DNA from 2 places in the Azotobacter tropicalis genome. Region 2 is predicted to be linked to the other one. Evidence: riboswitches for the same ligand, from Rfam matches in the RefSeq annotation. Region 2 holds a riboswitch; the other holds the start of a gene.

Region 1 (14,866 bases), 390 kb from region 2:
TTCGTGCACGACCACGACGCCGGGGCGCGGGCCTTCGATGGCGTCGTCGTAGGCGTAGTAGCCCACCAGCGGCGTGCCATCGGCGCTCCGGTAGGTCAGCTCGCGGGTCTGGATCTCCGCCAGGCTGGCGGAGCTGAAGGCCAGTAGCAGCAGGCCGGGCAGGTAATGACGCATGCGGGTTTCTCCCTTTTCGTTCTTTCCGTTGGGCATGGCGATGGTTGCTCCTAGCCTAGCCGGCCTCTGGCGGAATCTCGCCTGCGGGGTGGCGGATATCCGCCTTTCGAGGGCCGTCCGGCTCGGTCTTGTTTGTTTAAGTCATTGATTTAAAAGCATATAAGAATGGGTTTCGGATGCTGGCATATGCATTGCCTCATAGATCGGACAGCCCCGTCTGCGGGGATACAAGAACCTCCCCGGAGGAGGGAGATACCCAGTCCGGTGGCGTCGGTGTCCATGGAGGGAGTTCAGACGTCGCCCGCGAGGACCTTGCCAATGTCCAATCAACAACAACCTTTCTACAAGAGTCTGTACGTCCAGGTGCTGGTGGCTATCGCCGTCGGTATCGCGCTGGGGCATTTCTATCCCGAAACCGGGGCGGCGATGAAGCCGCTGGGTGACGGCTTCGTCAAGCTGATCAAGATGGCCATCGCCCCCATCATCTTCTGTACCGTGGTCAGCGGCATCGCCGGCATGCAGGACATGAAGGCGGTCGGCAAGACCGGCGGCATCGCGCTGCTGTACTTCGAGATCGTCTCCACCGTGGCGCTGATCATCGGCCTGGTGGTGATCAACCTGGTACAGCCGGGCGTCGGCATGCACGTCGACGTCTCCAGCCTGGACGCCAGCAGCATCGCGGCCTATGCCAAGGCCGGCGGCGAGCAGAGCACCATCGGCTTCCTGCTCAACGTGATCCCCAGCACCGTAGTCGGCGCCTTCGCCAACGGCGACATCCTGCAGGTGCTGTTCTTCTCGGTGATCTTCGCCTTCGCCCTGCAGCGCATGGGCGACTTCGGCCGTCCGGTGCTGGAGTTCATCGACCGCATCGCCCACGTGATGTTCGGCATCATCAACATGATCATGAAGGTCGCGCCCATCGGTGCCTTCGGCGCCATGGCCTTCACCATCGGCAAGTACGGCGTCGGTTCGCTGGTGCAGCTGGGCCAGCTGATGCTGTGCTTCTACGTCACCTGCGTGTTCTTCATCCTGGTGGTGCTGGGCGGCATCGCCCGCGCCAACGGCTTCAGCATCCTGCGCTTCATCCGCTACATCCGCGAGGAGCTGTTGATCGTGCTCGGCACCTCGTCCTCCGAGTCGGTGCTGCCGCGCATGCTGAAGAAGATGGAGAAGCTCGGCTGCCACAAGTCGGTGGTCGGCCTGGTGATCCCGACCGGCTATTCCTTCAACCTCGACGGCACCTCGATCTACCTGACCATGGCTGCGGTGTTCATCGCCCAGGCCACCGACACGCCGATGGACATGATGCAGCAGCTGACCCTGCTGGCCGTGCTGCTGGTCGCTTCCAAGGGCGCCGCCGGCGTCACCGGCAGCGGCTTCATCGTGCTGGCGGCCACCCTGTCGGCAGTCGGCCACGTGCCGGTGGCCGGTCTGGCGCTGATCCTCGGCATCGACCGCTTCATGTCCGAGGCCCGCGCCCTGACCAACCTGATCGGCAACGGCGTGGCCAGCGTGGTGGTGGCCAAGTGGGTCGGTCAGCTGGACAGTGAGCAGATGCAGCGCGAACTGGCCAGCCAGGGCAAGGAGGCTGCCGTCGAGGCTGCCGCCGAGCCGGTGCTGGTCACTGAAGACGCCGCTCGCCGCTGAACTCCAGCACCGCCCGGCAACGGCGGCACAGGTACCGGCGACCGCGCAGCACCAGCGAATGGCGCTGCGCAGTGAACGGGAACTCGCCGTTCGGGCACTGGCAGCGGTACAGGTAGTGGGTCGCCCGGCGGCGCTGCACGGCATAGTCGTGGCAGCGCTTGGCCGGCAAGCCGTAGACCTCCTGCATGATCCGCTGCCACTCCTCTCCATGGGGCCTGATCCCCATCCCGAACTTCTGATAGGCGACCAGGTGTGCCACTTCGTGGGCCACCGTCTGGCGCAGGAAGTCCTCGCGGTTCTCCTCGTACAACTGGGCATTGAAACGCAGCAGGTTCTCCCGCGGATAGGCGATGCCCGCCTTCTGTCCGCGCAGCCGCAGACTGACTTGCGGACGTGCGAAGTCGCGTTCGAAAAAAGCCTCGGCCAGACAGAAGCAGGCCTCGACACGGGCAAGAATGGATTCGGGCATGGGGCGATACCTCCTGTGTGCGCCATTATGCCGAAAGCCGGACGGCGGTCTGGGCGGTTCGACGCTCCGTTTGTCAGGCTCGTTCTCCGGCTCCTTTCCTGGGTGCAGAAACACCGAGGCCGCCCCTGGGGCGGCCTCGCGGTTGCGGATAAAAGTAGACCGAGCGGTCAGCTGATGTAGGTCGGGCCTACGCCGAAGCCCCAGAGGATCACCGAGATGGCGATCATCGCCACCAGCACGACCAGGCCGACGGCGAGCACCGAACTGGAGAACAGGAAGCCTTCCTCGCGGGGGATGTTCATGAAGGTCGGCAGGCCGACGTAGAGCAGATAGGTCGTGTAGCAGACCGCCAGGGTGCCGACGATCATGGCCAGCCAGAGGCTGGGAAAGAGCGCCGCCAGGCCGCCGACGAACAGCGGCGTCGCGTTGTAGGCGGCGAACACGATGCACTGCGTCAGGCTCGGGCTGGCGTCGTAGGTGCGTGCCATCCAGTGGATGAAGCCGCCCATCACCGCCACCCCGGCGAGCATCGCCAGGTAGGTCATGATGCTCATCTGCAGCGCGCTCGCCGCCGTCAGCTTGACCGGTTCGCCGCCGGCCACGCTCCAGCCGACCTGGGTCGTGCCGATGAAGGCCGAGACGGCGGGGATCGCCGCCAGGAACAGAACATGGGTGAGATACATGTGGCTGATGCTTTCCTCTTCGCCACGGATTTCCTGCCACTCCTGACCGGGATGGGTGAACAGCCCCCAGACGTGGTTGATCATGCCAGCTCTCCTCTTCTTTTTTTTAATGGCCGCTCCGATTGCCCGCCACGCCTGCGACAGGCTCCGCCCACGGCCTCGCGACCTTGCAATCGCAGTATAGAAGTGGTCTGAAAGCCGCGCAGATCGCGGCTTTAGAGTGATTTGCTCTCTTGGGAAGAGGGGTGATAACGCAGCAGTATTACAGGGCGGCGAGACAACTCGCGTTGGGTCGGGCCGCGGCGCCCGTTGCGCATCATTTGCGCGTAAAATGCCCGGCTTTTCGTACCTTCGCGGATTCACAGCACCATGGGCACCCTTTCGGTCAATCAGAACAAGCTGCAGAAGCGCCTGCGCCGCCTGGCCGGCGAAGCGGTCACCGACTTCAACATGATCGAGGAGGGCGACAAGGTGATGGTCTGCCTGTCCGGCGGCAAGGACAGCTACACCATGCTCGACGTGCTGCTCTACCTGCAGAAGGTGGCGCCGATCAGGTTCGAGATCGTCGCGGTGAACATGGACCAGAAGCAGCCGGGCTTTCCCGAGGACGTGCTGCCCGCCTACCTGAAGTCGATCAGCGTCGAGTACCACATCATCGAGAAGGATACCTACTCGGTGGTCAAGGAGAAGATTCCCGAAGGCAAGACCACCTGCTCGCTGTGCTCGCGCCTGCGCCGCGGCACCCTCTACACCTTCGCCGACCAGATCGGCGCGACCAAGATGGCCCTCGGTCATCATCGCGACGATATCGTCGAGACCTTCTTCCTCAATCTGTTCTACGGCGGCACCCTGAAGGCCATGCCGCCCAAGCTGCTCTCCGACGACGGGCGCAACGTGGTGATCCGCCCGCTGGCCTACTGCAGCGAGACGGACATCGAGGCCTACGCCAGGCTGAAGGAGTTCCCGATCATCCCCTGCAACCTCTGCGGCTCCCAGGAGAACCTGCAGCGCCAGGTGGTCAAGGAGATGCTGCGCGACTGGGAGCGCCAGTCGCCGGGGCGCACCGAGATCATGTTCCGCGCCCTGCAGAACGTGCATCCCTCGCAGCTGGCCGACCGCAAGCTGTTCGATTTCGTCAATCTGCGCATCGACGATAACGCCGCGCCGCGCTTCGTCGATGTGATGAGCCTGTGAGCCTCAGCCGCACGGCCCGGTTGAAAACCGCCGGGCCGCTGGAGTAAGGTTCGGGCATCTCATGGAGAACAGCATGCCGCTCAGCCTCGATCTTCCGTCCCTCGTCCACGCCGGTGCCGCGCGCACTGCGCCGGGTCGTGCGCGGCAGGTCGCGGCTGCCGGTTATTACTTCGGGTATTGGTTTAGCCACAGGCGCGCCTGATACCCCGCAGGCGCCCCGGCAAACAGGGTCGCCACCAGACGTTTTCGCAAACCCCCGGTCGGCAACCCGACCGGGGTTTTGTTTTTCCGGCCGCCAGAAGGCCTGCATCACGAGGAGTCACCGATGATCGTTTATCGCTGCACTTACCGCCCTTGCCGCCATGACTGGCGATTTAGCCGCCCCACCGCCGTCCCGACAGCCCTGCAACGAACGACCGACTAGTGCCGCCGCGGGATCGCCCGCGCCGGCCAAGGACCGCCAGATCATGAATGCATCCGTTTCCGCCCAGCTTGCTACCCCCTCGCTCGCCACCGCCGAGTCCATTCCTGCCCGCCGCAGCGCCCAGCCGCTGCCCAGCCCCGCCGTGCTGCGCCAGCGCCTGCCGCTGAACTGCGCGCTCGCCGCACGCGTCCAGGCCGACCGCGCCGCCATCCGCGCGGTGCTCGACGGCCATGACCCGCGCCTTCTGGTGGTGGTCGGCCCCTGTTCGCTGCACGATCCCGAGTCCGCCCTGGAGTACGCCGCGCGCCTGGCCGAACTGGCGCCGCAGGTCGACGACCAGCTGCTGCTGGTGATGCGCGCCTACGTCGAGAAGCCGCGCACCACCGTCGGCTGGAAAGGGCTGGTCTACGACCCGCACCTGGACGGCAGCGGTGACATGGCCGAAGGCCTGCGGCTGTCGCGCCGGCTGATGCTGGACATGCTGGAGCTGGGCCTGCCGCTGGCCAGCGAGCTGCTGCAGCCTCTGGCGGCCAACTACTTCGACGACCTGCTGGGCTGGGCGGCGATCGGCGCGCGCACCAGCGAGTCGCAGATCCACCGCGAGCTGGTCAGCGGCCTGGATCTGCCGGTGGGCTTCAAGAACGGCACCGACGGCAGCCTGGGCATCGCCTGCGACGCCATGCGCTCGGCCGCCCATGCCCATCGGCATTTTGGCATCAATGAGCTGGGCCATCCGGCCCTGTTGCAGACCCGCGGCAACCCGGACACCCATCTGGTGCTGCGCGGCGGCCACGGCGGGCCGAACCACGATGCGGCCAGCGTCGCCGGCGCCCGCCACGCCTTGGAGCGCCAGGGCATCGCCGCGCGGATCATGGTCGATTGCAGCCACGCCAACAGCGGCAAGGATCCGCTGCGTCAGCCGGCCGTGCTGGACAGCGTGCTCGCGCAGCGCCTGGCCGGCGATGCGAGCCTGCGCGGGGTGATGCTGGAAAGCCATCTGTTCGACGGCTGCCAGCCGCTGTCCGGCGAACTGCGCTACGGCGTTTCGATCACCGACGGCTGCCTCGGCTGGAGCGCCACCGAACGGGCGCTGCGGGAGGCGGCCCGGCGCCTGCGCGTTTGAGTCGCGGCCGTCCCGCAGCGAGGCGCACTTGCGGGGCGGCACCGCCTGAGGGCAACCTGTGCCGCCGCTTTTCCCGGACCGGACCTACAGGATGCGCGACTACCACTGGCTGCACGAATACTGTCTCAACCGCTTCGGCTCGGCGGCGGCGCTGGAGGCGCGGCTGCCTCAGCCCAAGAGCGCCGACGAGCTGCGTGCGATTCCCGATGACCGCTACCTGTCGCTGATCGCCCTGCGGGTCTTTCGCGCCGGCCTCAAGCACAGCCTGGTGGACGCCAAGTGGCCGGCCTTCGAGGAGGCTTTCTTCGGCTTCGATCCGCACAAGGTAGTGCTGATGGGCGACGAGCATCTGGAGCGGCTGATGCACGACGAGCGGCTGATCCGCCACCTGGCCAAGCTCGGGAGCGTGCCGCGCAACGCCCGTTTCGTGCTGGACGTGGTCCAGGAGAAGGGCCGCTTCGGCGCACTGATCGCCGACTGGCCGGCTTCCGACATCGTCGGTCTGTGGAAATACCTGGCCAGGCACGGCAACCAGCTCGGTGGATTGTCGGCGCCGCGCCTGCTGCGCATGGTCGGCAAGGACACCTTCATTCCCACCGAGGATGTGGTCGCCGCGCTCAAGGCCCAGGGCATCGTCGACAAGGCGCCGAGCAGCCAGAAGGACCTGGCCGCGGTACAGGCCGCCTTCAACCGCTGGCAGGCGGAAAGCGGTCGGCCGCTGTGCCAGCTGTCGGTGCTGCTCGCCCACACGGTGAATCACTGAGGACACGCCGGCTGCGGGAAGGCGACCGGAGGCCTTTTCCTTCCGGCGCTTCCTGGGCTTCACTGAGGCGGGCATTGATTCGGGCACGGGCGGACAGGGAAGGGGCCGCCGCAAGGAGGTTGCATGGAAGACGGCATCGAGCGGATCGCCGGGGCGCTGCGGCGCGCCGAGCGCATCCTGGTCATCAGCGGGGCGGGGCTTTCCGCCGACTCCGGCCTGCCCACCTATCGCGGCCTCGGCGGCCTCTACAACGGCTGCACGGCAGAGGGCCTGCCGATCGAGGCGGCGCTGTCCGCCAGCATGCTGCAGCGCGACCCGGCGCTGTGCTGGAAATACCTCGCCGAGCTGGGCCGGGCCTGCCTGGCGGCCCGGCCCAACGCCGGCCATGAAGCCATCGCCGAGCTGCAGCGGCGCAAGCCCGGCTGCTGGGTGCTGACCCAGAACATCGACGGCTACCACCGCGCGGCCGGTTCGCCGGCGGAGCGGCTGATCGAGATCCACGGCGAGCTGGCCCCCCTGTATTGCCAGAACTGCGGAAGGCGCAGCGACGACCTGCTCGCGCACCTGCAGCGGCCCCTGCCGCCGCGCTGCACGCAGTGCGGCGGGGTGCTCCGTCCGCCGGTGGTGCTGTTCGAGGAAATGCTCCCCGCGCACGCCTGCCAGATCCTCGCCGAGCAGCTCGCCCGCGGTTTCGACGCGGTGCTGGCGGTGGGCACCACGGCGAGCTTTCCCTATATCGTCGAACCGGTGTTATGCGCCTGGCAGACGGGCGGCTTCACCGCGGAAATCAATCCGCAACGCACCGATTTCAGCGACATCGTAGATGTCCATCTGCCGCGGCGGGCATCCCAGGTCCTGCCGGCCCTGGTCGAGCGTCTTTCCCGCGACTGACCCTTTTCCACCGCCTGGGGGGATGGGCGAAGTCAGGCCGCGACGACCGCGAAAACGCAGCGGTGCTGGCAAAATGATTTTGCGACGGGTTGTCGCAGGGGCGACACGCGCCGACAGTCCCGAAATTCCCCTCGAAAAACCCGTTCATCCAGGCTGGAGCCCGCGTAATTGCTGGGATTGTGGCGATTGTCGTGGTGTCGCGCCGATGTGTCGGGAATACGACATTGCCGCTCCATCTCCGGGGCGAAAACGCCTCTTTTGTCACAATCCGCACAGGGGAAATTTGTAAATCGTTCTCGTCACAGGCATATTCGCCGGCCATTGGACCTTTAGATAAGCGTTTGCCCATGCTGAATCGTCTCGCAACCTTCGTGCCCGTGGCGCTCACCGTTCTCCTGACCGGCTGCGCGGGGCAGGCTCCGCAGCAGGATTTCACCGCGCCCAAGCGGGTATCCCTGCTCCAGGAGCCCAGCCAAAAGGATCTGGCCGCGTTGAACGACGGCTACCGTTTCCCGGCGCTGGCCGACAGCATTCTGGTGCGCGGTTTCGGTCTGCTCGGCACGCCCTATCGTTACGGCGGCAGCTCGGAAACCTCCGGCTTCGACTGCAGCGGCTTCATCGGTTACCTGTTCCGCGAAGAGGCGGGCATCAAGCTGCCGCGCTCGACCCGCGAGATGATCTCCCTCGACGCCCCGCGGGTTGCCCGCAACGAACTGGCCCCCGGCGACCTGATCTTCTTCAACAACCGTGGCCGCGGCAATGTCAGCCATGTCGGCGTCTACATCGGCGACGGTCAGTTCCTCCACTCGGCCAGCCGTCGCGGCGGCGGCGTGCGGGTGGACAGCCTGAAGGACGACTACTGGAGCGCCAGCTATCTGCAGGCCAAGCGCGCCCTGGTGCTGGCCTCCCACGACGAGTGAGTTTCCGGCTTCGACCAGGCCCGATCCCGGCAACGTGATCGGGCCTTTTCATATGGGCGCCATTCGGCCGACAGCGCTGGCGGCTTGCACGGGCTGCGCCGGGCCGGCAGAGTAGAGCGATTCGACAATCGGACTGTCGCCCATGCCCCATCAGGCCCGCCTCGCTCTGATGCTTCTCGCCGCACTGCTCGCGGCCTGTTCCGCTCGCTCTCCCTCGCCCCACGGATCGTCCGACCTCGGCCCCCCCTCGCCGGCGGCGGAGGACGTGCTGGTCCGCGCCCTCGGGCTGGTCGGCACGCCCTACCGCTGGGGGGCAATACCCCGGACTCCGGGTTCGACTGCAGCGGGCTGATCGGCTATGTCTACCGCGAGGAGGCGGGCCTGCGCCTGCCGCGCTCGACCCGCGAGATGCTCGCCATGCGCGCGCCCGGCGTGCGGCCCGAGGCCCTGCACAGCGGCGACTTGCTGTTCTTCGCCACCGACGGCAGCGGCCGGGTCAGCCACGCCGGCATCTACGTGGGCGAGGGGCGCTTCGTGCACGCCCCCTCCAGCGGCGGCACGGTGCGCCTGGACCGCCTGGCCGACGGCTACTGGCAGGGCCGCTACCTGGGCGCCCGGCGCGTGCTCCGCGCCATGCCGGTGGCGCGCCAGCCCTGACGGGCGGGCCGTCAGGCCAGTCCGGCGAGCCAGTCGCGCAGCACCTGCTGCCCGCGCCGGCGGAGTTCCTCTCCCACTTCCTTCGCCTGCCGGCGGATCGTCGCCGGATCGATCCCGCTGGCGGACAGTTCCGCCGCATGGCCGATCAGCCACTGCTCGATCCGTGCGGGATCGGCCTCGAGGTGGAACTGCAGGCCCAGCACGGCATTGCCGAGGCTGAACGCCTGGTTCGGGCAGGTCTCGGTGCGGGCGAGGAGGGTGGCGCCCGGCGGCAGCTCGAACATGTCGCCGTGCCAGTGCAGCACGGTGCCGCCATCGCCCAGCGCGCCGAGGCAGCCGGCGGTGCCTTCCGTGGTCAGCTGGAGAGCACCGAAGCCGATTTCCTTGACGCCCATCGGTGCGACCTTCGCCCCCAGGACGCGGGCGATCAGCTGGGCGCCCAGGCAGATGCCGAGCAGCGGCTTGCCGCTGCGCAGGCGCCGGGCGAGCAGTTCCAGCTCCGCCAGCAGGAACGGATAGGTGGCCTCGTCGTAGGCGCCGATGGGCGCGCCGAGGACCACCAGAAGGTCGGCCGCCTCCACGTCCAGCGCGGCCAGCTCGCCGGCATCCAGGATGCCGGGATCGGCATAGCGGATCTGGTAGCCCCGTTCTTCCAGCACGGGCGCGAAGACGCCGAGATCCTCGAAGGCGACGTGGCGAATGGCGATGGCGGTTTTCATGCCTGTACCGGCTCCATGTTGTGGGTGTAAGAAGGCAACCTATGCGAAGGGCTGGCCGGTTGTCGAGAGCGGCGGGCCGCCAACGACCCTTGAGGAGTTCCAGCATGCACGATGCCCTTTCCGATCTCGCCCGCCGCCTGCGCGACGCCCGCCGCGTGGTGTTCTTCACCGGCGCCGGGGTGTCCGCCGAGAGCGGCATTCCGACCTTCCGCGACGCCCAGACCGGGCTCTGGGCGCGCTACAGCCCGGAAGAGCTGGCCAGCCCCGAGGGCTTTCGCGCCGATCCGCGCACCGTCTGGGCGTGGTACGCCTGGCGCCGCGAGAAGTGCCTGGCCGCCGATCCGAACCCGGCGCACCTGGCCATCGCCGCGCTGGAGCGGCGGCTGCCCGGGGTCACGCTGATCACCCAGAACGTCGACGGCCTGCACCAGCGCGCCGGCAGCGCGGCGCCGCTGGAGCTGCACGGCAACCTCCACCGGCTGAAGTGCTTCCGCTGCGAGGCCGACGGCGGCGCCTGGCCGGAAACCCTCGACAGCCTGCCGCACTGCGCCTGCGGCGGGCTGTTGCGTCCGGCGGTGGTCTGGTTCGGCGAGAACCTGCCGGGCGAAGTGCTGGCCCGGGCCAGCGAAGCCGGCCTGCAGGCCGAGCTGTTCTTCAGCGTCGGCACCTCCAGCCTGGTCTATCCGGCCGCCGAACTGCCGTTCTCGGCCAAGCGCCGCGGCGCCTTCGTGGTCGAGATCAACCCGCAGCCGACCCCGCTCAGCCGGCACGCCGACCTCTGCCTGCACGGCCCGGCCGGCAGCGTCCTGCCGCAGTTGCTGGCCGCGCTGGATAACTGAGCGTCGGCCATCGCAACATGAGCGGATCTCATGATGCCGGACGATCCGTCTCATTGTGCCCGGCCGGTGTTTCCACTACCCTGCGCGCCTCGCTTCAGGTGCCCTTCGCACGAAGGGTGAAACAGGGAAGCCGGTGCGTGCCGCGACGATTCGCGGCGCAAGGCCGGCGCTGCCCCCGCAACGGTAGACGAGTCGCGAAACCGCCGTAAGGCCACTGTGTCCAGGAGACACGGGAAGGCGTGGTTTCGGAGGCCGCCGCATGGCGCTTCGCTCGTGAGCCCGGAGACCGGCCTGTGGCGATTTCTGGCGGCGCCGAGGGCGCTGCAGGCCGGTTCGCCGCCTGTTCGCGTCTTCCGCCCGCTTTCGCAGCCTTCAGGCCGTGCGGGTGGCGCGGCGGAGAACCATCTTGATACGCAAGCCCAGTTTCGGGCCGGTGGCGTCCGCGCTGCTGGGCCTCTTTTCCCTTTCCCCGGCCCAGGCGGCCGACGAGCCCCTGACCCTCGACGCCACGGTGGTGACCGCCGCGCGCGGCGCCCAGACCCTGCGCGACAGCCTCGCCGCGGTGAGCCTGATCGAGCGCGACGACATCGAGCGCAGCCAGGCGCAGTCGGTGCCCGAGCTGCTCAGGCAGGTGCCGGGGGTGTCCATCGCCAACAACGGCGGCCACGGCAAGAACACCTCCGTCTACCTGCGCGGCACCGAGTCCGACCACGTGCTGGTGCTGATCGACGGCGTGCGGGTCGGCTCGGTGACCACCGGCACCGCCGCCTGGCAGGATCTGCCGGTGGAGATGATCGAGCGCATCGAGGTGGTCCGCGGGCCGCGCTCCAGCCTGTACGGCTCGGAGGCTATCGGCGGGGTGATCCAGATCTTCACCCGCAAGGGCGGCGACGGCGCGCCCAAGCCGTTCTTCTCCGCCGGCTACGGCACCCACGACGCCTACACCGGCAGCGCCGGGGTTTCCGGCGGCAACGCCCACGGCTGGTACAGCCTGGCCCTGAGCAGCGAGGACACCGACGGCATCAACGTCAAGCGTCCCGGAGCCAGCGGCTACGAGAGCGACGCCGACGGCTACCGCAACCACTCCGCCGCGCTGCGCGCCGGCTGGCGCTTCGACAACGGCCTGGAACTGGAGGGCACCTTCCTGCGCGCCAAGTCGCACAACGACTACGACCAGGTGAACCGCCGCGGCACCGCCGGCTTCTCGGCCAACGCCGACGGCGAGCAGAACGTGGTCAGCGGCCGCGCGCGCTTCAGCCCGCTGGCGTTCTGGCAGGTCACCCTGCAGGCCGGACGCAACGAGGACAAGTCCGATACCTACCAGGACGGCAGCTTCTATTCGCGCTTCGACAGCCGCCGCGACAGTGCCAGCTGGCAGAACGACCTGACCCTGGCCGAGGGCCACATCCTCACCCTGGGCGTCGACTACCAGCGCGAGGAGGTCAACGGCAGCACCGACTACGACGAGGATTCGCGGGAAAACAATGGCGGTTTCATCCAGTACCTCGGCGAATACGGCCGCCACGACTGGCAGGTGTCCCTGCGCCGCGACAACAACGAGCAGTTCGGCCAGCACGAGACCGGCAATGTCGCCTACGGCTACGCCCTGACCGACGCCCTGCGCGCCACCGTCAGCTACGGCAGCGCCTTCAAGGCGCCGACCTTCAACGAGCTGTACTACCCCTTCTACGGCATCGCCGACCTCGACGAGGAGACTTCGCGCAGCCTGGAGGTCGGTCTGGCCGGCACGCACGGCTGGGGGCACTGGTCGCTGAATGCCTACCGCACCAAGGTGAAGGACCTGATCGTCTACGACTCCTCCATCCAGGGTCCGGCGAACCTCGACGAGGCGCGCATCCGCGGTCTCGAGCTGGAGGTCGGCGGCCGCTCGTTTGGCTGGGACTGGGGCGCCAACTACAGTTTGCTGGAGCCGGAGAACAGCGGCTCGGGCGCCAACGACGGCAACGAACTGCCGCGCCGCGCCTCGCAGATGTTCAACCTGGAGCTGGACCGGCGCCTCGGCGATTTCGCCGTTGGCGCCACGCTGCATGCCGAAGGCCGGCGCTACGACGATGTGGCCAACGACAACGAGCTGTCCGGCTATGCCACCGTGGACTTGCGCGGCGAATATCGCATCACCCCCGAATGGCGTCTGCAGGCGCGCGTCGCCAACCTGCTGAACGCCGATTACGAAACCGCCCTGGACTACAACCAGCCGGGGCAGGCGGTGTACCTCACCGTCCGTTACCAGGCGCTGTGACGCGCCGCCGGCCGGCGGGCCGGAACCACCCAGAAGGAGAACGCAGCATGCTCAACCTGTCTCCCCGCAGCCAGCTGATCGTCGGCGTGGCGCTGGCCCTGCTGATGGCCGTGACCCGTGGTCATCACTTCGCCACCCTCAACCTGCCGAGCGCCTCCTGGGCGGTGTTCTTCCTCGCCGGCGCCCTGCTGCGCCCGCGCTGGGCGTTTCCGGCGCTGTTCCTCGAGGCCTCGCTGCTCGATTTCGTCGCCATCGGCTGGATGGGCGCGAGCGACTGGTGTCTGTCGCCGGCCTACTGGCTGCTGGTTCCGGCCTACGGTTCGCTGTGGCTGGGCGGACGGATCTTCGCCGTTCTGCAGCGCGACAGCCTGGACCGGCTCGACAGTCTGGCCGTGCTCGGCCTGGCGGTGATCGTCAGCGCCTTCGTCGCCTACCTGTTCTCCGGCGGCGGCTTCTACTTCTTCTCCGGCCGCTATCCGGAGCCGACGTTCGTCGGGTTCGTGCAGCGCGTGCTGGATTACTACCCGCGCAACCTGGCCAGCCTGGCGCTCTACGTGGGCCTCGCCGCGGCGCTCTACGCCGGCTTTGCCGCCCGCCTGAAGGCCCGGCACGCGCAGGAAGCTCGCAGATGAGCGAATCGCCGGAGCGGGATGCGCGCCACAAGGCGCGCATGCAGCGCAAGAAGGCGCTGGTCGACGGGAAGATCGCCCAGGCCACCGACGAGCACGGCCTGTTGCTGGTGCACACCGGCAACGGCAAGGGCAAGAGCAGCGCCGCCTTCGGCATGGCCGCCCGCGCCCTCGGCCACGGCCTGCGGGTCGGCGTGGTGCAGTTCATCAAGGGCGCTGCCACCACCGGCGAGGAGGCCTTCTTCCGGCGCTTTCCCGAGCAGGTGCGCTACTACGTGATGGGCGAGGGCTTCACCTGGGAGACCCAGGACCGCCAGCGCGACATCGACAAGGCCTGCGAGGCCTGGGTGGTGGCCCGCGAACTGCTCGGCGATCCGTCGATCGACCTGGTGCTGCTCGACGAGCTGAACATCGCCCTGAAGTACGGCTACCTGGAGCTCGAGCCGCTGCTCGCCGACATCCAGGCGCGGCCGCTGCACCAGCATGTGATAGTGACCGGCCGCGGCGCGCCGCCCGGTCTGATCGAGGCGGCCGACACCGTGACCGAGATGAGCCTGGTCAAGCACGCCTTCCAGGCCGGGGTGAAGGCGCAGAAGGGGATCGAGTTCTGATGCGGCGAGTGGATGTGAGCGGCGTCTGTAGGGTGGGTAACGGCGCAGCCTTACCCACCGTAAGGTCAATGGTGGAAAACGCTGCGCGGTTTTCCACGGGGTGGCCATCCACCCTACGGCCGCTCGGCACTGTTGTCGGCGCGAGTGGATTCGCGATGACGGAAGGCGTGGCCGTCTCGTTGGCGTCCTGCCGTGGGCGCGGCGGGGTGCATCGATGAACGAGCGCCGCTGCCCGGCCCTGCTGATCGCCGCCCCGGCCTCCGGCCAGGGCAAGACCACCGTCACCGCTGCTCTGGCCCGCCATCACGCCAACCGCGGCCGGCGCGTGCGGGTGTTCAAGTGCGGCCCGGATTTCCTCGATCCGATGATCCTCGCCCGCGCCTGCGGCGCGCCGGTGCACCAGCTCGACCTGTGGATGGTCGGCGAGGCCGAGTCGCGGCGCCTGCTCTGGGAGGCGGCCGGGGAGGCCGACCTGATCCTGATCGAGGGGGTGATGGGCCTGTTCGACGGCGCGCCGTCCGCCGCCGATCTGGCGCGGCGCTTCGGCGTGCCGGTGCTGGCGGTGATCGACGCCGCGGCCATGGCCCAGACCTTCGCCGCCATCGCCCACGGCCTGGCCACGTTCCAGCCCGACTTGCCGTTCGCCGGGGTGCTGGCCAACCGGGTCGGCAGCGCCCGCCACGGCGAGATCCTCCAGGGCAGCCTGCCGGCGCACCTCCCCTGGTACGGCGCGCTGCCGCGCAGCGCCGGGATCGAGCTGCCGAGCCGCCACCTGGGGCTGGTCCAGGCCGGCGAGCTGGCCGATCTCGACGCCCGCCTGGACGCCGCCGCCGAGGCCCTGGCCGCCAGCGCCGGCACCGACC
Region 2 (14,866 bases):
TGGAGGAGCCCGCCTTCCAGGGCTGAGCCGGCCCCGGCAATTCCGCCACCGCTCCAACAAAAACAATCAGGAGACTCGCTTCATGATCGGCACACGCAACGAGCCATCGCTCGCCCTCCCGCTCGCCTTCCGCCTGTCCGGCTATCCCGCGAGCCCGCCCGACTAAGTATCCGAACGGAAAGCTTCCCGAACTCGTACTGCTCCGAACTGCGATCCCCGCATTTCGGCGGCCCGGATGGGCATGCGCAGAAAAGAAGGCGAATGCTTTTTCTGCGCGCCCCTATACCGGCAATACAACAAAAACCCACTGGGACAAAGCGATGACAGCTCAGATTGCTCCACCCCAAACAACCTTGATCGGCAAATACCGATGGGTGATTTGCGCACTTCTGTTCATTGGCATTGGTATCAACTATATCGACCGCCAGATGATCGGCATCCTCAAGCCGACCTTGCAGGCCGATCTGAAGTGGACCGAAACCGATTACGCCTCCATCGTTTTCTGGTTTCAATGCGCCTATGCCATTGGCTTTCTAACGTTCGGGCGAATCATCGACCGGCTTGGCGTGCGTGTCAGTTATGCAATTGCCTTCACCATCTGGACGCTTGCCACCATCGGTCACGGCCTCGTCCACACGGTCGTGCAATTCGCCATAGCCCGTTTTACGTTGGGCTTCGGTGAGTCCGGCAGTTTTCCGGCCAGCTTGAAAGCCGTTTCGGAATGGTTCCCGCAAAAAGAACGCGCCCAGGCTACCGGCATCTTCAATGCCGGCACCGCGTTGGGCCCCATCATCACGCCACTGCTTATTCCGGCCATCACCTTGGCCTGGGGCTGGCGTGCGGCATTCATCTCCATCGGAGTGATTACCTCCCTGTGGCTGGTCGCCTGGTTACTGGTCTATCGTCGCCCGCACGAGCATTCGAAAGTAGGTGCTGCGGAACTCGCGCATATCCGCTCCGACGACGCCCTCTCGATACCCTCGGAAGCCAGCGCTTCGGTGAAGGTATCCTGGCTCAAGCTGCTGACCTTCAAGGAAACCTGGGCCTACGCCCTGGGAAAATTCCTGACCGATCCGATCTGGTGGCTGTATCTGTTCTGGCTCCCGGATTTTCTCGGCAAGACTTACGGCCTCGATCTGAAAACCTTTGGTCCGGCACTGATTGCCATCTACATTCTGGCGGATGCCGGCTCGATCATTGGCGGCTGGGGCTCGTCAAGGCAAATGAAAGCCGGCCGCCCCGCGAACATGGCACGAAAAACCACCATGCTCGTCTGCGCTTGCATGGTTGTACCGATCATCACTGCTCAGTTCGTATCCAATGTGTGGCTTGCCGTTCTGATCATCGGCTGCGCCGCGGCAGCACACCAGGCCTGGTCGGCCAACCTGATGACCTTGCCGTCGGATCTTTTCCCCAAAGAGGCCGTGGCTTCCATTATCGGCATCGGGGGTACCGCCGGAGCCATCGGTGGAATGCTGATGTCGACTTACAACGGCTACATCCTGGAAGTGTTCAAGTCTTACCAGCCCATCTTCATCGTTGCCGGAACCACTTATCTGGTAGCGCTTCTTGCCATCCATACCCTGACTCCGCGGCTAAAACCTGTGCCGTTGGAAAAAATGCAAGCCAACTAGCGCAAGTATCCCCCGGCAAAGCCGAGGGACTTCATATTCCGGGCGGTCGCCGAATAAATAGGAATGCAGTATCCGGCACCGGGCTGCCCGGAGGAGTTCATCCGCAGTGGCCTGTCACCGGTCGACGCATTGGCCCCATCCCTCTTTGGCGTCATCTCCGCTTTCTCGGCAGCCACCTATATCCCGATCATCTTTCCCTGGCTGCCGGGCATGATGCCCCGGCCCTGCCCGATGCCCGCCTTCGGCGGGCACTCTCACGTTTCCGCTCTCGGAGGTTCCCATGCTGACTCTGCAAGACGGCCTGACCCGCCTGACCCTGGCCCCGGAAATCGGCGGCAGCCTGGTCGACTGGCGTGCGCTGGACTCGGGCCCTCCCCTGTTGCGCCCGTCGTCGGCCGACGACCTCGCCAGCAGCAGTCCGCGCCGGCTGGCCTGCTACCCCCTGGCGCCCTGGTCGAACCGCATCGACCGGGGCGGCTTCGCCAATCCCGACGGCTGGCTGGCGCTGGCGCCCAACAGTCCGGGCGAGCCCTATCCGATCCACGGCAGCGCCTGGCAACAGCCCTGGACGCTGGCCGAGTACAGTGCCCGCCACGCCCGCCTGGCGCTGGACAGCGCCAGCCCTTTCCCCTACCGCGCCGAGCAGCGTATCGGTCTCGACGAGGGGCGGCTGGAATTGGAACTGGAAGTGCAGCATCTGGGCGATACGCCGGCTTGGTACGGCCTCGGCCTGCACCCCTACCTGCCGCGCACTCCGGCCACCCGCCTGCAGGCGCTGGCGAGCGGCGTCTGGTACGAGGACGGCCGGCGGCTGCCCGAACGCTGCATCGACCTGCCGGCGGGCTGGGACTTCGGGGAGCCGCGCGCCCTGCCGCAGGCGACGGTCGATCATGCCTTCGACGGCTGGGACGGGCGCTGCCGCATCCTCCAGCCGGATGCCGGCTACGCGCTGGAGTGCCGGGCCGAGGGCGCCGGGCTGTTCCTGCTCTATACCCCGCAGGAGCGGGACTTCTTCTGTTTCGAGCCGGTCAGCCACCCGGTCAATGCCCACCACCTGCCGGGACGGCCGGGACTTCGCCTGCTGGAGCAGGGGCAACGGCTGCGCCTGGACTGGTCGATGCACTATCGCCCTTGGTGACTCACTTGCCAATCAGAATCAGCTTGCCGGTCTGCGGGTCGCGGTAGACCTGGCCGACGCTCTCCAGGCCCTGGCCGGCGGCGCCGTCGAGGCTGTCCGGCAGGCGCGGCAGCTCGCGACCGCGCTCCACCGCCAGCGGCTGGCGTTCGGCCTTGAGCTGGGTGAGCAGGTCGGTGCGCGCGGCCAGGGCCACCAGCAGGCCGCAGGCGAACACCAGCATCAGGTCGACCAGATTGGCCACCGAGCCGAGCGGGTCGGTGTCCACCTCGTCGAAACGGCTCGATCGCCAGCGGCTCATCGGGCGCCCTCCCGTTCGCGCTCCATGGCATCCAGCAGTTCGTCGTACCAGCGCCGGCGCAGGCGGCCGAGGACGAAGCCGGCCATGCCGCCGAGCAGGCCCATGACAGTGGCGTCGAAGGCCACCCGCATGGCCACGCCGAGCACCTTGAGGTCGCCGTCGCCGAGCGCCGCCAGGCCCGGGCCGAGCGGGATCAGGGTACCCATCAGGCCGAGGATCGGTCCCAGCCGGGCGATCAGGTCGGAGCGCTCCAGGCGCCGCCGGGCGCGCCGCTCGACCTCGGGCGCCGGCAGCCGGCGCCAGCGCGCCAGGCCGCCGAAGCGCTCGCCGCAGGCCACGCCGACGTCCCAGACCGCCAGCGCCAGCAGCGCCAGCATGGCGACGGTCACCGGCTCCAGCAGCCAGCCGACCAGGTGGTGAATCCAGGCGAAGATCGCACTGTCCAGCATCCTCACACTCCTTTCGCAACGCGCGGGCCGCGCCCGCGCCAGATTCCCAGACCGAGCAGCAGAACCAGACCGGCCAGTGCCAGCCAGAGATGTTCGTCCACCGCCTGAGCCAGGTTTTCCCCCCTGTCGGCCTGCGCCTGCGCGCCCTGTTCGGGCGTCTCGTCCTGCGCCGCCGGCTGCAGTTCGCTGAGCGTGCTCGGCGACTTGACCTCGGACGTCGGCAGCTGTGCAGCCTGCAGGCGGCTTTCGAGGCCGGCGCGCAGTTCGGCCGGCAGTTGCGGCAGCAGCCACTGCAGCATCGGATGATCCGGCCGGGTATGGCCGCTGCCCGGCAGGCCGTGGGCATCGACCAGCCGGGCGAACTGCTCGCCGAGCTGGCGGACGGTGGCCTCGTCGGCCTGCCAGAAGCCCTTGTGGATCGCCACCAGCATCAGCGCCAGCATGTTGCTCTTCACATGGACGTTCTGTCCCTGCTCGAGGAAGCCGGCCAGGCCGAGCCGGTAACGGTCGTCGAGGTACACCGCCTTGACCTCCTGCCAGACGCTATCGCCGATGATCTCCGGATTGGTCACCTGCCAGCCCCAGAGGTATTCGAGGAACTCGCTGCCCATGGTCCGCGCGCCGGCGTAGTCGTGGCGCATCAGCGCCTCGATCCAGGCCGGGTTGAGGAAGCGCCCGCGCAGCTCGGCCAGGAGCGCCTGCGCCAGCGGCTGCAGGCGCACTTGGGCCGGATCGTTGTGCCAGGCGACGAAGTTCTCCGGCACCTGCCCGGAAAGCTGCTCGACCGCCAGGCTCAGGCCACCGAGATAGTCGAAGGCGTCGTTGTTGTCCATCAGCCCGTAGAGGTTGCTGGAGCGGCCCAGGTAGGTGCGCCGCACCTGCCTGAGGTTGTCGGCGAAGGCCGCCTGCGCCGCCTCGCCCTGCCGGTCGAGGCCGTAGGCGTGGCCCATGCGGGTGACGTAGGCGCGGGCCAGCTCGCCGCGCTCCAGCCAGCTGCCGGAGCGCTCGACCAGGCGGTTGATGCCGGCCCCGTAGGTGCCGGGCGCCACGCCGAACAGGCGCAGCGCGGCCAGGCGTCCGGCCTCGCCGGCGGACAGGCCGGCCTTGAGCCGCCCGGCGGCGTCCTCCACCCAGTGCGCCGCCACCCGGTTGCCGTCCAGGTTCTCGCTACCGCCCTCGCCCGCGCCCTGCAATGGCTCCAGCGCCTCGGCCAGTGCCGGGCGCAGGGCCGGGTAGTCGCGACGGATGCGCTCGGCGGAGGCGTTCAGCGCCAGCAGCACGGCGCGCTCGAGCAGGGCCAGTTGGTCGGCATAGAGGTCGCGGAACAGCCCGGAGGTGGTGAACAGCAGGTCGCGGCGCTGCTCGTCCGGCGCCAGCTCGCGCAGGCGGATGCCTTCGACGATGCCGCGGCTGTTCCACTGCGGCTCGGCGCCGAGCAGCTCGAGGCCGAAGGCGATCATCGCGCCCTCGTCGCGCACCGTGTCCGAGGCCCAGAGGATCACCGCCTCGCGGCCGTCCGCCGGTAACGGGCGCGCCCGTGCCTTGGCGGCCATCTCGCTGCCGATGCGCCAGCCGATGCGGCTGGGCAGCAGGCTGCTGTCGAGGGCGTGAAAGTTGCGCCCGGTCGGCAGCGCCTCGGGGGTGCGGATCGGGTCGTTGCCCTTGCCGGGAGCGACGAAACGGCCGTCCAGCGCATTCAGCAATGCCGCCATCTCGGCCCGCGGCGAGTCGACCAGCGCCGGGCGGAAGGCCTCGCCGCCCTCGCCCATGGACCTGATCAGGGTATCCACCGCCTCCGGCTGCCAGGGCTTGCCGAACACGTGCAGGCCCATGGGCATGAAGCGCTCCTGGATGGCTGTCAGGTAGTGGCCGAGTTCGTGCACCAGCAGGTCGTCGTCGGCCTGCTCGAAAGCGATGCCGCGTGCCGCCAGCGGCTCGGCCATCGACTGGCGCAGTTCCGGCTCCAGCCCGGCGCTGCCGATCAGCCGGCGGATCTCGGCGATGGTCGCGCGCCGTGCCGGACCGTCGACCTGGCCGCTGCCGGCCTCGAAGCTCTCGATCAGCTGGCGCAGGCGCAGCAGGTCGTCATACAGCGGCGTGGCCACCAGCGGCGGGGTCAGGTGGTCGATCATCACCGCCAGACCGCGGCGCTTGGCCTGGATGCCCTCGCCGACGCCGTCGACGATGTAGGGATAGATGCTCGGCAAGTCGCCGACCACCTGCAGCGGGTAATCCTCGTCGCTCAGCCCGGCGCGCCGGCGCGGCAGGAACTCGTAGGTGGAATGCCGGCCGAGGTGGATCAGCGCATCGGCGCGGAAGCCGTCGCGCAGCCAGTGGTAGAAGCCCAGGTACTGGTGTGGCGGCGGGAACACCAGGTTGGCATGCAGCAGTTCCTGGTCGATCTCCCAGCCGCGCGGCGGCTGCGGGCCGACGAACACCTTGCCGAAGCGGATGCCCGGCAGCAGCAGGCGCTCGCCCTGCACCATCACCCGTCCCGGCACCTCGCCCCAGCCGCGCAGCCCCTCGATGCCGGTGGCGGCGAGCGCCTGCACCAGCGCCTCGGCCTGCGCCCAGTCGGCCTGTCCCGGCGCGTCCAGGGCGGCACGGTAGAGGGTTTCGAGCTGGGCCAGCAGGTCCAGAGCGCGCGAACGCGCCGGATGCGCCACGCCATCCAGCACATGATGCAGCTCGCCGGAGCCGTTCTCGAAGAGGCTGCGGGCGATCTCGCTGCGGCCGCTGTCCAGGGCGCGGCGCAGCTGGGCGTGCCAGTAGCCCAGCGGCCCCTGCACCATCTCCGCCTGCAGTGCCGCCGGCAGGGTTGCGAACCAGCGGCGGTAGTCCTCGGCGCTCAGGCTCTGCACCTTGCCCGCCATGGCCGCCAGGGCGTCGCCCTGCTCCGGCAGGTTGACGCCGCGCTCCTGCAGCAGATCGAGCAGCGCCGCCGGCGACTCGGGCAGCGGGCCGGTGTCGTAACCTTCGGTCTTGAGCCGGGTGAGGATCTCGAACAGCGACTCCGGCACGTCGAGGTTGTCCGCGCCGATGTTGTGCCGGCCCGGCGGGTGGTTGTAATAGATGATGGCCAGGCGCTTGTCCGCATTGGCCTTCTGCTGTAGTGCGCGCCAGCGCTGGATGCGCGCGGCGAAGGCATCGAGCTGGGCCGGCAGCGGCGCGGCGACGCCGAAGCGGATGCCCGACAGCGGATCCTCCTGGCGCTCGTGCCAGGCCGCCAGCACCGTGGCCTGACTGCTGCCCTGCAGCTCGGGCATGGCCAGTTGGTAGTGCACCTTGTCGCGCGCCAGGCCGTCGCCGGACAGCTGCCAGCCGGTCTCGTCGCGATCCTCCAGACGCAGGCCCTTGAGCACCGGTACGTTCAACTGCTCGAACAGCCCGGTGACCTCCTCGCGGCCCTCGCCGCCGCCGACCACGAAGTCCTGCAGCACGACGATGGCGCCCAGCGGCGGGTGTCGCCCCTCCTTCAGCCAGCGCACCGCCGCGAGTGAGCCCGGCCCCCAGTCGGCGAACAGGCTGACGCAGGAAAGGCCCCGGCTTTCCAGGCGCTGGCAGAGGGCGTCGTTCAGCTCGCGGTCGCCGGCGCGGTCGGCGCGCCCGTGGTCGATCACGGCGACCAGCGCGTCGCCGGAGTACGTCAGCTCGCCCTCGCTGCGCAACGCACCACGCTGCTGGAAGCGCAGCGACGGGCGCGCCTGCACAGCCGGGACCTTCACCTCCGGGTCATGGCGGGCCGCCAGCCAGGCCAAGAGGCCGGCGATGTTGTCGATGCCGCCGGCCTGCCAGTAGCTGCGCGCGGCGATCCACTCGGCCTGGCGCGGATGTTCGGCCTGCTGGCGGGCGATCCAGCCGGCCAGTTCGCCCTGCGGGCGCAGCCGGCCGAGGGTTTCGACCGTCTCGCGCGAATCGAACAGCGGCTGCCCGCGGCTGCGACTGAGCTGCACCAGGGCATGCTCGCTGTGCATGAGGAAGCTGTCCGCCGGCGCGACCTGGCCGAGCAACGGCCCCAGACGCTCCACCTCGGCGCCGAACAGGCCGACGCCGAGCAGCGCCCGGCCCTCGCCCAGCCAGGTGCGCAGTGCCGGCTCGTCGAGTTCGGCGAGCTGCTCCGGGGTGCGCGCACTGATTTGCCAATGCGGATTCTGGTGCTGGAACTGCTCGACCGCGCCGGCGAACTCGGCGGCGCTGTAGCGGGAAACGATGGCGTTGAGTTGCGCCGCCGAGGCCCAGGGAGCGAGCAGCCCGAGCAGCAGAACCAGGCCGAAGCGGCGAAGGAAAAGTAGAGATGGCATGCCCAATCCCGGATCGAAAGGCGGTGGGCACGTGAAACGGACGCAGCATCGGCGGCAAGGCACCGGAACGACCACAGCTGGCGACCGCACGGCCGCCCACCGCGACCTGCTTCGGGAGAACGGGCTGGTGTCGGGCTCGACCGTGGAACGGCCCTACCGTTGCGGGGGCAGCGTCAGCTTGGACTGACTTCCCATTTACCCCGGACCTCGATCCGGGCACCACAGTCTCCATGTCGCCGGCCGAGGCCGGCAGGGGCGCCACCTTACGCGGCAGGCCGCAATGGAGCAAGGCCAAGGACTCGGGGTACAGCCGCTGGCGACGGCCAGCTGCCGAGGCACTGGCGGAGCCGCCTCGCTGGCGGTTTTCCAAAGTCTTTGCTACGGATTATTGGCCGTCCTGCCAGTCCCTGCCTAATCTGACTTTGCTTGGGTGCATTGCCTCGACCGGTAGTGGACAGCTTTCGGGGTACCCCTCGGGACTGCTCTGCCAGAGCGAGGCAAGGATGGGACAACCATGAGCCGAGAATTCACCTTCAACGCCGGGTCCGGCTACCTTTCGCAGGACTCCGGGCTACACCGCCTGACGGTCGAGCTGTTGCAGCAGGCCGACATCCGCATCGACGGTGGCCGCCCCTGGGACATGCAGCTCAAGGCCGGCGGAGTGCCCGAGCGGGTCTTCGCCCAAGGCAATCTGGGCTTGGGCGAAGCCTACATGGAAGGCGCCTGGGAAGCGGAGCGGCTGGACGAATTCTTCTTCCGCCTGCTGCGTGCCGGCATCGACCAGCAGGTGAAGCCGACGCGGCTGATCCTCTATGTGCTGCGCGCGCGCCTGCTCAACCTGCAGAGTCGCCGGCGCGCCTGGCAGGTCGGCGAGGCCCACTACGATCTCGGCAACGACTTCTACGCGGCCATGCTCGACCCGCGCATGACCTACACCTGCGGCTACTGGCGGAGCGCCGGCAATCTGGCCGAAGCCCAGGAGGCCAAACTGGAACTGATCTGTCGCAAGCTCGGCCTGGAACGTGGCATGCGCGTGCTGGACATCGGCTGTGGCTGGGGCAGCTTCATGGGTTATGCCGCGGAGCGCTATGGCGTGCAGTGCGTCGGGGTGACCATTTCCCGGGAGCAGCAGGCCTGGGCCCGGGAGCGCTACGCCGGGCTGCCCGTGGAGTTCCGCCTGCAGGACTATCGCGAGATCCAGGGCCGCTTCGACCGCATCGTCAGCATCGGCATGTTCGAGCACGTGGGGCGCAAGAACCATCGCCGCTTCTTCGAGGTCGCCACGCGCTGCCTGACCGACGACGGCCTGTTCCTCCTGCACACCATCGGCAAGAACCAGCGCCACTCGACGTCGGATCCCTGGATCGATCGCTACATCTTCCCCAATGGCGATCTGCCTTCACTGGGCCAGATCGGCGATGGGCTGGATGGTCTGTTTCTCCTCGAGGATCTGCACAATTTCGGCGCCGACTACGACAGGACCCTGATGGCCTGGCATGCCAACTTCGAAGCAGCCTGGCCGCGCTTCGCCGCCGAACTGGGCGAAAGGTTCCGGCGCATGTGGCGCTACTACCTGCTGTCCTGTGCCGGCGCCTTCCGGGCCCGAAATCTCCAGCTTTGGCAGTATGTGCTGTCGAAGAACGGCGTACCGGGCGGCTACCGGCGCCCGCTGCTTTGAAGCGGAGGTCCCCCATGACCGATGAGCATGACGACGACAAGCCCCTGACCTTCCGGCAGATGCTGCACAGCGTGCTGGCCGCTGCCCTCGGCGTGCAAAGCGGCAAGAACCGGGCACGGGACTTCTCCCGGGGCAAACCCGGCCATTTCATCCTGCTAGGCGTGGGATTTACCGTCCTGTTCGTGCTGGTCCTGATCGGCGTGGTCAAGTTGATCCTGCATCTGGCGCAAGCCTGAACCAAATCCCTTCCTGTCTCGCCGCAGAGCCGCTTCGGGTCGAACCTCGGGCCATGAAGTACTCTCGTGCACCATGCAATAACTAAAAACTCTAGCGTTATAGATAAACATTACTTTTATGTATAACTCTGAGCTGTTATTGTGGCCAGCTCTCCGAAATGCGGTGCGCGGCCGTTCGCGCGAAAAAAGCAGTAAGCAGCCTGACCGACAGGACACTTCATGTACGTATACGACCAGTACGATCAACATATCATCGAGGACCGGGTCCGCCAGTTCCGCGACCAGACCCGCCGTTACCTGGCCGGCGAGCTGAGCGAAGAGGAATTCCGTCCGTTGCGCCTGCAGAACGGCCTGTACGTCCAGCGCTATGCTCCCATGCTGCGCGTGGCCGTGCCCTACGGGCTTCTGTCTTCCCGCCAGCTACGCAAGCTGGCCCAGATCGCCCGCGACTACGACAAGGGCTACGCCCACATCAGCACCCGGCAGAACGTGCAGTTCAACTGGCCCGAGCTGGAGGAGGTCCCGGAGATCCTTGCCGAGCTGGCAACGGTGCAGATGCATGCGATCCAGACTAGCGGCAACTGCATCCGCAACACCACCACCGACCAGTTCGCCGGGGTGGCCCGCGACGAGTTGGTGGACCCGCGCCCTTGGTGCGAGATCATCCGCCAGTGGTCCACCTTCCATCCGGAGTTCGCCTTCCTGCCGCGCAAGTTCAAGATTGCCGTCAACGGCGCCGTGAACGACCGTGCCGCCATCGAGGTGCACGACATCGGCCTGGAGGCCGTGCGCAACGGTGCCGGCGAGCTGGGCTTCCGGGTTTCCGTGGGCGGCGGCCTGGGCCGGACGCCGATCGTCGGCAGCTTCATCAACGAGTTCCTGCCCTGGCAGCACCTCCTGACTTATCTGGATGCCGTGCTGCGGGTCTACAACCGCTATGGTCGCCGTGACAACAAGTTCAAGGCGCGCATCAAGATCCTGGTCAAGGCGCTGACCCCGGAGGTATTCGCCGAGCGGGTCGATGCCGAATGGGCCCATCTCAAGGACGGTTCGAGCACCCTCACCGAGGCGGAAGTCGAGCGCATCAGCCGCTGCTTCGTCGATCCGGCCTACCAGACCCTCGAGGCTCAGGACGCCGCCCTCGCCCGTCTCGACGCCGAACATCCGGGCTTTGCCCGCTGGCGCACGCGCAACGTGTTCGCCCACAAGAAGCCGGGCTATGCCGCCGTGACCCTGTCGCTGAAGCCCACCGGCATCGCCCCGGGCGACATCACCGACAAGCAGCTGGACGCCCTCGCCGACCTGGCCGACCGCTACAGCTTCGGCGAGGTGCGCAACTCCCACGAGCAGAACATCATCCTGGCCGACGTCGAACAGGCCCGCCTGTTCGAACTGTGGAGCGAGCTGCGCGAGCTGGGTTTCGCCACCCCGAACGTCGGCCTGCTGACCGATATCATCTGCTGCCCGGGCGGCGACTACTGTTCCCTGGCCAACGCCAAGTCGATCCCGATCGCCGAGGCTATCCAGCGCCGCTTCGACGATCTCGACTATCTGTTTGACATCGGCGAACTCGACCTGAACATCTCCGGCTGCATGAACGCCTGCGGCCATCATCACGTCGGTCACATCGGCATCCTCGGCGTGGACAAGAAGGGCGCGGAGTTCTACCAGGTGTCTCTCGGCGGCAGCGCCAGCCGTGATGCCAGCCTGGGCCAGATTCTCGGCCCATCCTTCGCCCAAGAGGAAATGGCCGAGGTGATCGAGAAGATCATTACCGTCTATGTGGAAAAGCGCGTCGAAGACGAGCGTTTCATCGATACTTTCCGCCGCATCGGCATCGAACCGTTCAAGGAGCGCGTTTATGCAGCGAATCATTAAAAACGGCCAGGTGATCGACGAAACCTGGCATCTGCTGGACAAGGACGCCACGCTCGACGGCCTGTCCAACTCCGATGATCTGATCGTTCCTCTGGCGCTGTGGCGCGAGCATGCCCATGCCCTGAAAGTCCGCGATGGCGGTCTTGGCGTGTGGCTGGACAGCGACGAGGAAGTAGAGGAAATCGCCGATGACCTTGGCAATTTCCAGGTCATCGCCCTGAACTTCCCCAGCTTCGCCGATGGACGCCATTATTCGAGTGCCCGCCTGCTGCGCGAGCGCTATGGCTATCAGGGCGAGATCCGCGCTGTCGGCGACGTGCTCCGCGACCAGTTGTTCTTCATGCAACGCTGTGGCTTCGATGCCTTCGCCATTCGCCCGGATCGCGATCCCCACGACGCTCTGCAGAGCCTGCAGGACTTCTCGGTGTGCTATCAGGCTGCTGTCAACCAAGCACCTCTGTTTCGCCGCCGGCAAGGCTGAAGCTCAAGCCATCCTCAACGAAAAGCCCCGCTAAGCGGGGCTTTTCTTTTGAAAGCGCTCCATGAATCTTTCAACTAGGTTCTGTTGACGCAAGCCCAGTGCTAAAACTGGGCTTTTGCCATGACTGACAGAAGCCGTCTGAGCGATACCGACGGGTCCCGTATCCAAAGTCTGCTGAGCGCCACGAAGGGGATCCGGCTGACCCGTACTCTCGGCTGTCGCCGCTTTGTCGAGGCGGTGCTCTGGATACTACGCAGCGGCGCTCAATGGCGGATGCTGCCTCGTTGCCTCGGCTCCTGGAACAGCGTTTTCAAACGCTTCACCCGCTGGTGCCGGCTCGGCATCTGGGACCGGCTTCACTCGGTACTGGCTCGGGACGCCGACCTTCAGCGCGTCTGCATTGGCAGCTCCGTCGTGCGTGCCCATGCCTGTGCAGCCGGGGCGGCCAGCAGTACTGCGGCCCAGGAGGCACTGGGGCGTTTGCGAGGAGGCTTCAGCAGCAAGATCCATGTGTTGACCGATGCGCTGGGGTTACCGATTCGCTTCATCCTGACGGAAGGCCAAGCGGCCGATATCAGCCAGGCGATCCCACTCATGGCGGGGATCGCCACGTCGGCACTGCTGGCCGACAAGGGCTATGACGCCAACCCGCTTCTGGCCTGGCTGAAGGAGCGCCAGATCCAGGCCGTCATTCCCGCCAGGCGGAACCGCATCGAGCAACGCTCCTGCGACTGGCATCTCTACAAGGAGCGGCACGTGATCGAGTGCCTGTTCGGCAAGCTGAAGCACTACCGGCGGATCACCACTCGCTATGAGAAGAGGGCCAGCCATTTCAAGGGAATGCTGGCTTTTGCGGCTGTTTTGCTATGGCTGCGCTGATACGTCAACAGAACCTAGCCATAAGTAGTGCTCTCGGCCATGTAGTGGTCAATTAATTCTGGACACAGTTTTAGGAGCTCAGGCCGCCAGCGCCTCCATGGCCACCGGCGTCCTGTAGCCGTTGCTGCTGTGCAACCTGATCTGGTTGTAGTAGCAGGTCAGGTAGCGCAGTACATCGGACTCTGCTTCAGCCGGGCTGCCATAGCCGCTGGCAGGTATCCATTCGGTTTTCAGACTGCAAAAGAAGCGCTCCATCGGGGCGTTATCCCAGTAGTTGCCGCGCCGGCTCATGCTCTGGATGATGCCGTGTTTCTGCAGCGTCTGGCGGAACTGCCGGCTGCTGTAGTGACAGCCCTGATCGGAGTGAAACATCAGCTCTTTGGGTTTGTCGCGTGCCTCGAAGGCCATGTTCAGGGCGCGACTAGTCAGTGTTGAGTCCGGGCTGCTACCCAGGGCCCAGCCCACCAGACGTCTTGCGTGCAGATCCAACACTGCTGCCAGATAGATCCAGCGATTTCCACCCCAGATGTACGTCACATCACCACACCAGACCTGATTGGGGACTCTCACATCAAAGCAGCGCTGCAGATGATTGGGTGCAATCACGGACTCCTCCACAGCCAGCCGATAACGATGGCGACGCTGCTGCGTGCTGACCACACCGGCCTCTCGCATCAGGCGGGCCGCCTTGTAACGGCCAACAACCTGGCCTTCACTGCGTAGCGCGGCTGCCAGTGTGCGGGCTCCTGCCGAGCCCCGGCTACGCTCGTGCAGCACGACCAGCCTGGCCCGCAGGCGATCCCGACGGGGATTGCGCCGGGCCTACCGGCTGCGCTGCTGGTAATAGCTGCTACGTCCAACGCCGAAGGTCAGGCACTGCTCGATGACCGGGAATTGTGTGCTCAGCATGCCGATCAGGCTCACCGATCGAGCGAGTCGGACATCAAGAGCGCAGTAGCCTTTTTTAGGATTTCGTTCTCCCGCTCGACCCGGCGAATACGGGCTTCCAGCGCCTGAATGCGCTGCTGCTCCGGCGTCATCGCCTTTGATTTCGGCGTCTTCTTGCCGTCACGTTCGAGCCGGAGCTGTTTGACCCAGCGGCGCATGGCCGTCGGTTCGACACCCATCGCCGTGCAGGCCTCGGTCACGCTGTAGTGGCGATCAAGCACGAGGGCTGCTGCTTCGTGCCTGAACTCAGTGGAGAAAGATCGTTTAGCCATATTCTGTTACCTCGCTGTGTGGCGGTAGCGTACCGCCCTATCGGGGGTGTCCAGAATCATTAGGCCATTACACCTCACTATGGAACGATATTGCCAGGTGACGGACCCGAAAGACTCAACGCTTTTCCGAGCGGAGATAGGGGTGAGAGTGCCGATCTGTTCGGGATGCGCCTGCTTGCATAAGAATTGGGTCGTATCCTGAAGAAAGACCAGCCGGGGAGCATCGAATGCGCGTCGACTGGAAATGCCCGGGCAGAATCCGAGCCTCGCCTACTGCAGTGCCGGAAAGAGAGCGCTAAGCCGCTTTGATATTCGCCCAATCCTGGCATGCCAGCGGAATGGATTCTCCCACGGCACTCGCCATTTGCAGCAAGCGTCCAGCCCTCCGGCCCAGACGCTCGTCCTAGAACGTCGAGCCGGCGAGCTCCCGTTCAACCCAGGAGGCGTCAGCCAAGACAGAGCGATCCATGGGGCGTCTCGACTATGTGTTTCGATGCCACCCCATGAATCATGGGGGTGATCTCTTGTCACAAGCCCATATGGGCCGTCCGCAGATGAGGATAATTGAAAGGCTTATGGATCGATTACTGTCTTTTTTCGATTATTGGTAGCGACTCTGATTCAGACGCTCCCACCAACTCAGGAGAATGCGATCCACGGCAGAGGCAGCCCCT

The links. A riboswitch is a leader RNA that binds a small molecule or an ion and turns the genes downstream of it on or off. The one in region 2 is predicted to bind cobalamin.
Region 1: another riboswitch for cobalamin. It lies ahead of btuB (TonB-dependent vitamin B12 receptor); the one in region 2 lies ahead of Atro_RS03340 (cobaltochelatase subunit CobN).

What each region holds. Positions count from the first base shown of each region.
Region 1 covers NZ_AP046059.1:1,140,717-1,155,582, reverse strand. Annotated here, with positions in the region: gene Atro_RS05335 (dienelactone hydrolase family protein) at 1-174, opposite strand, end outside; gene Atro_RS05330 (dicarboxylate/amino acid:cation symporter) at 493-1,821, shown strand; gene Atro_RS05325 (SprT family zinc-dependent metalloprotease) at 1,796-2,290, opposite strand; gene Atro_RS05320 (Yip1 family protein) at 2,458-3,057, opposite strand; gene ttcA (tRNA 2-thiocytidine(32) synthetase TtcA) at 3,343-4,167, shown strand; gene Atro_RS05310 (3-deoxy-7-phosphoheptulonate synthase) at 4,635-5,714, shown strand; gene Atro_RS05305 (DNA-3-methyladenine glycosylase I) at 5,806-6,477, shown strand; gene Atro_RS05300 (NAD-dependent deacylase) at 6,601-7,368, shown strand; gene Atro_RS05295 (C40 family peptidase) at 7,716-8,288, shown strand; partial or broken gene Atro_RS05290 (C40 family peptidase) at 8,431-8,945, shown strand; gene Atro_RS05285 (glutamine amidotransferase) at 8,957-9,664, opposite strand; gene Atro_RS05280 (SIR2 family NAD-dependent protein deacylase) at 9,769-10,503, shown strand; cobalamin riboswitch at 10,583-10,812, shown strand; gene btuB (TonB-dependent vitamin B12 receptor) at 10,910-12,763, shown strand; gene Atro_RS05270 (hypothetical protein) at 12,811-13,395, shown strand; gene cobO (cob(I)yrinic acid a,c-diamide adenosyltransferase) at 13,392-14,003, shown strand; gene Atro_RS05260 (cobyrinic acid a,c-diamide synthase CobB) at 14,218-14,866, shown strand, end outside.
Region 2 covers NZ_AP046059.1:753,680-768,545, forward strand. Annotated here, with positions in the region: gene Atro_RS03315 (SMP-30/gluconolactonase/LRE family protein) at 1-26, shown strand, start outside; gene Atro_RS03320 (MFS transporter) at 321-1,634, shown strand; gene Atro_RS03325 (aldose 1-epimerase) at 1,915-2,772, shown strand; gene Atro_RS03330 (DUF2149 domain-containing protein) at 2,774-3,070, opposite strand; gene Atro_RS03335 (MotA/TolQ/ExbB proton channel family protein) at 3,067-3,519, opposite strand; gene Atro_RS03340 (cobaltochelatase subunit CobN) at 3,522-7,820, opposite strand; cobalamin riboswitch at 7,927-8,059, opposite strand; gene cfa (cyclopropane fatty acyl phospholipid synthase) at 8,335-9,498, shown strand; gene Atro_RS03350 (DUF2970 domain-containing protein) at 9,513-9,734, shown strand; gene Atro_RS03355 (nitrite/sulfite reductase) at 9,954-11,612, shown strand; gene Atro_RS03360 (DUF934 domain-containing protein) at 11,596-12,093, shown strand; gene Atro_RS03365 (IS5 family transposase) at 12,214-12,972, shown strand; partial or broken gene Atro_RS03370 (IS3 family transposase) at 13,051-14,192, opposite strand; gene Atro_RS03375 (transposase DNA-binding-containing protein) at 14,488-14,586, opposite strand; gene sohB (protease SohB) at 14,794-14,866, opposite strand, start outside.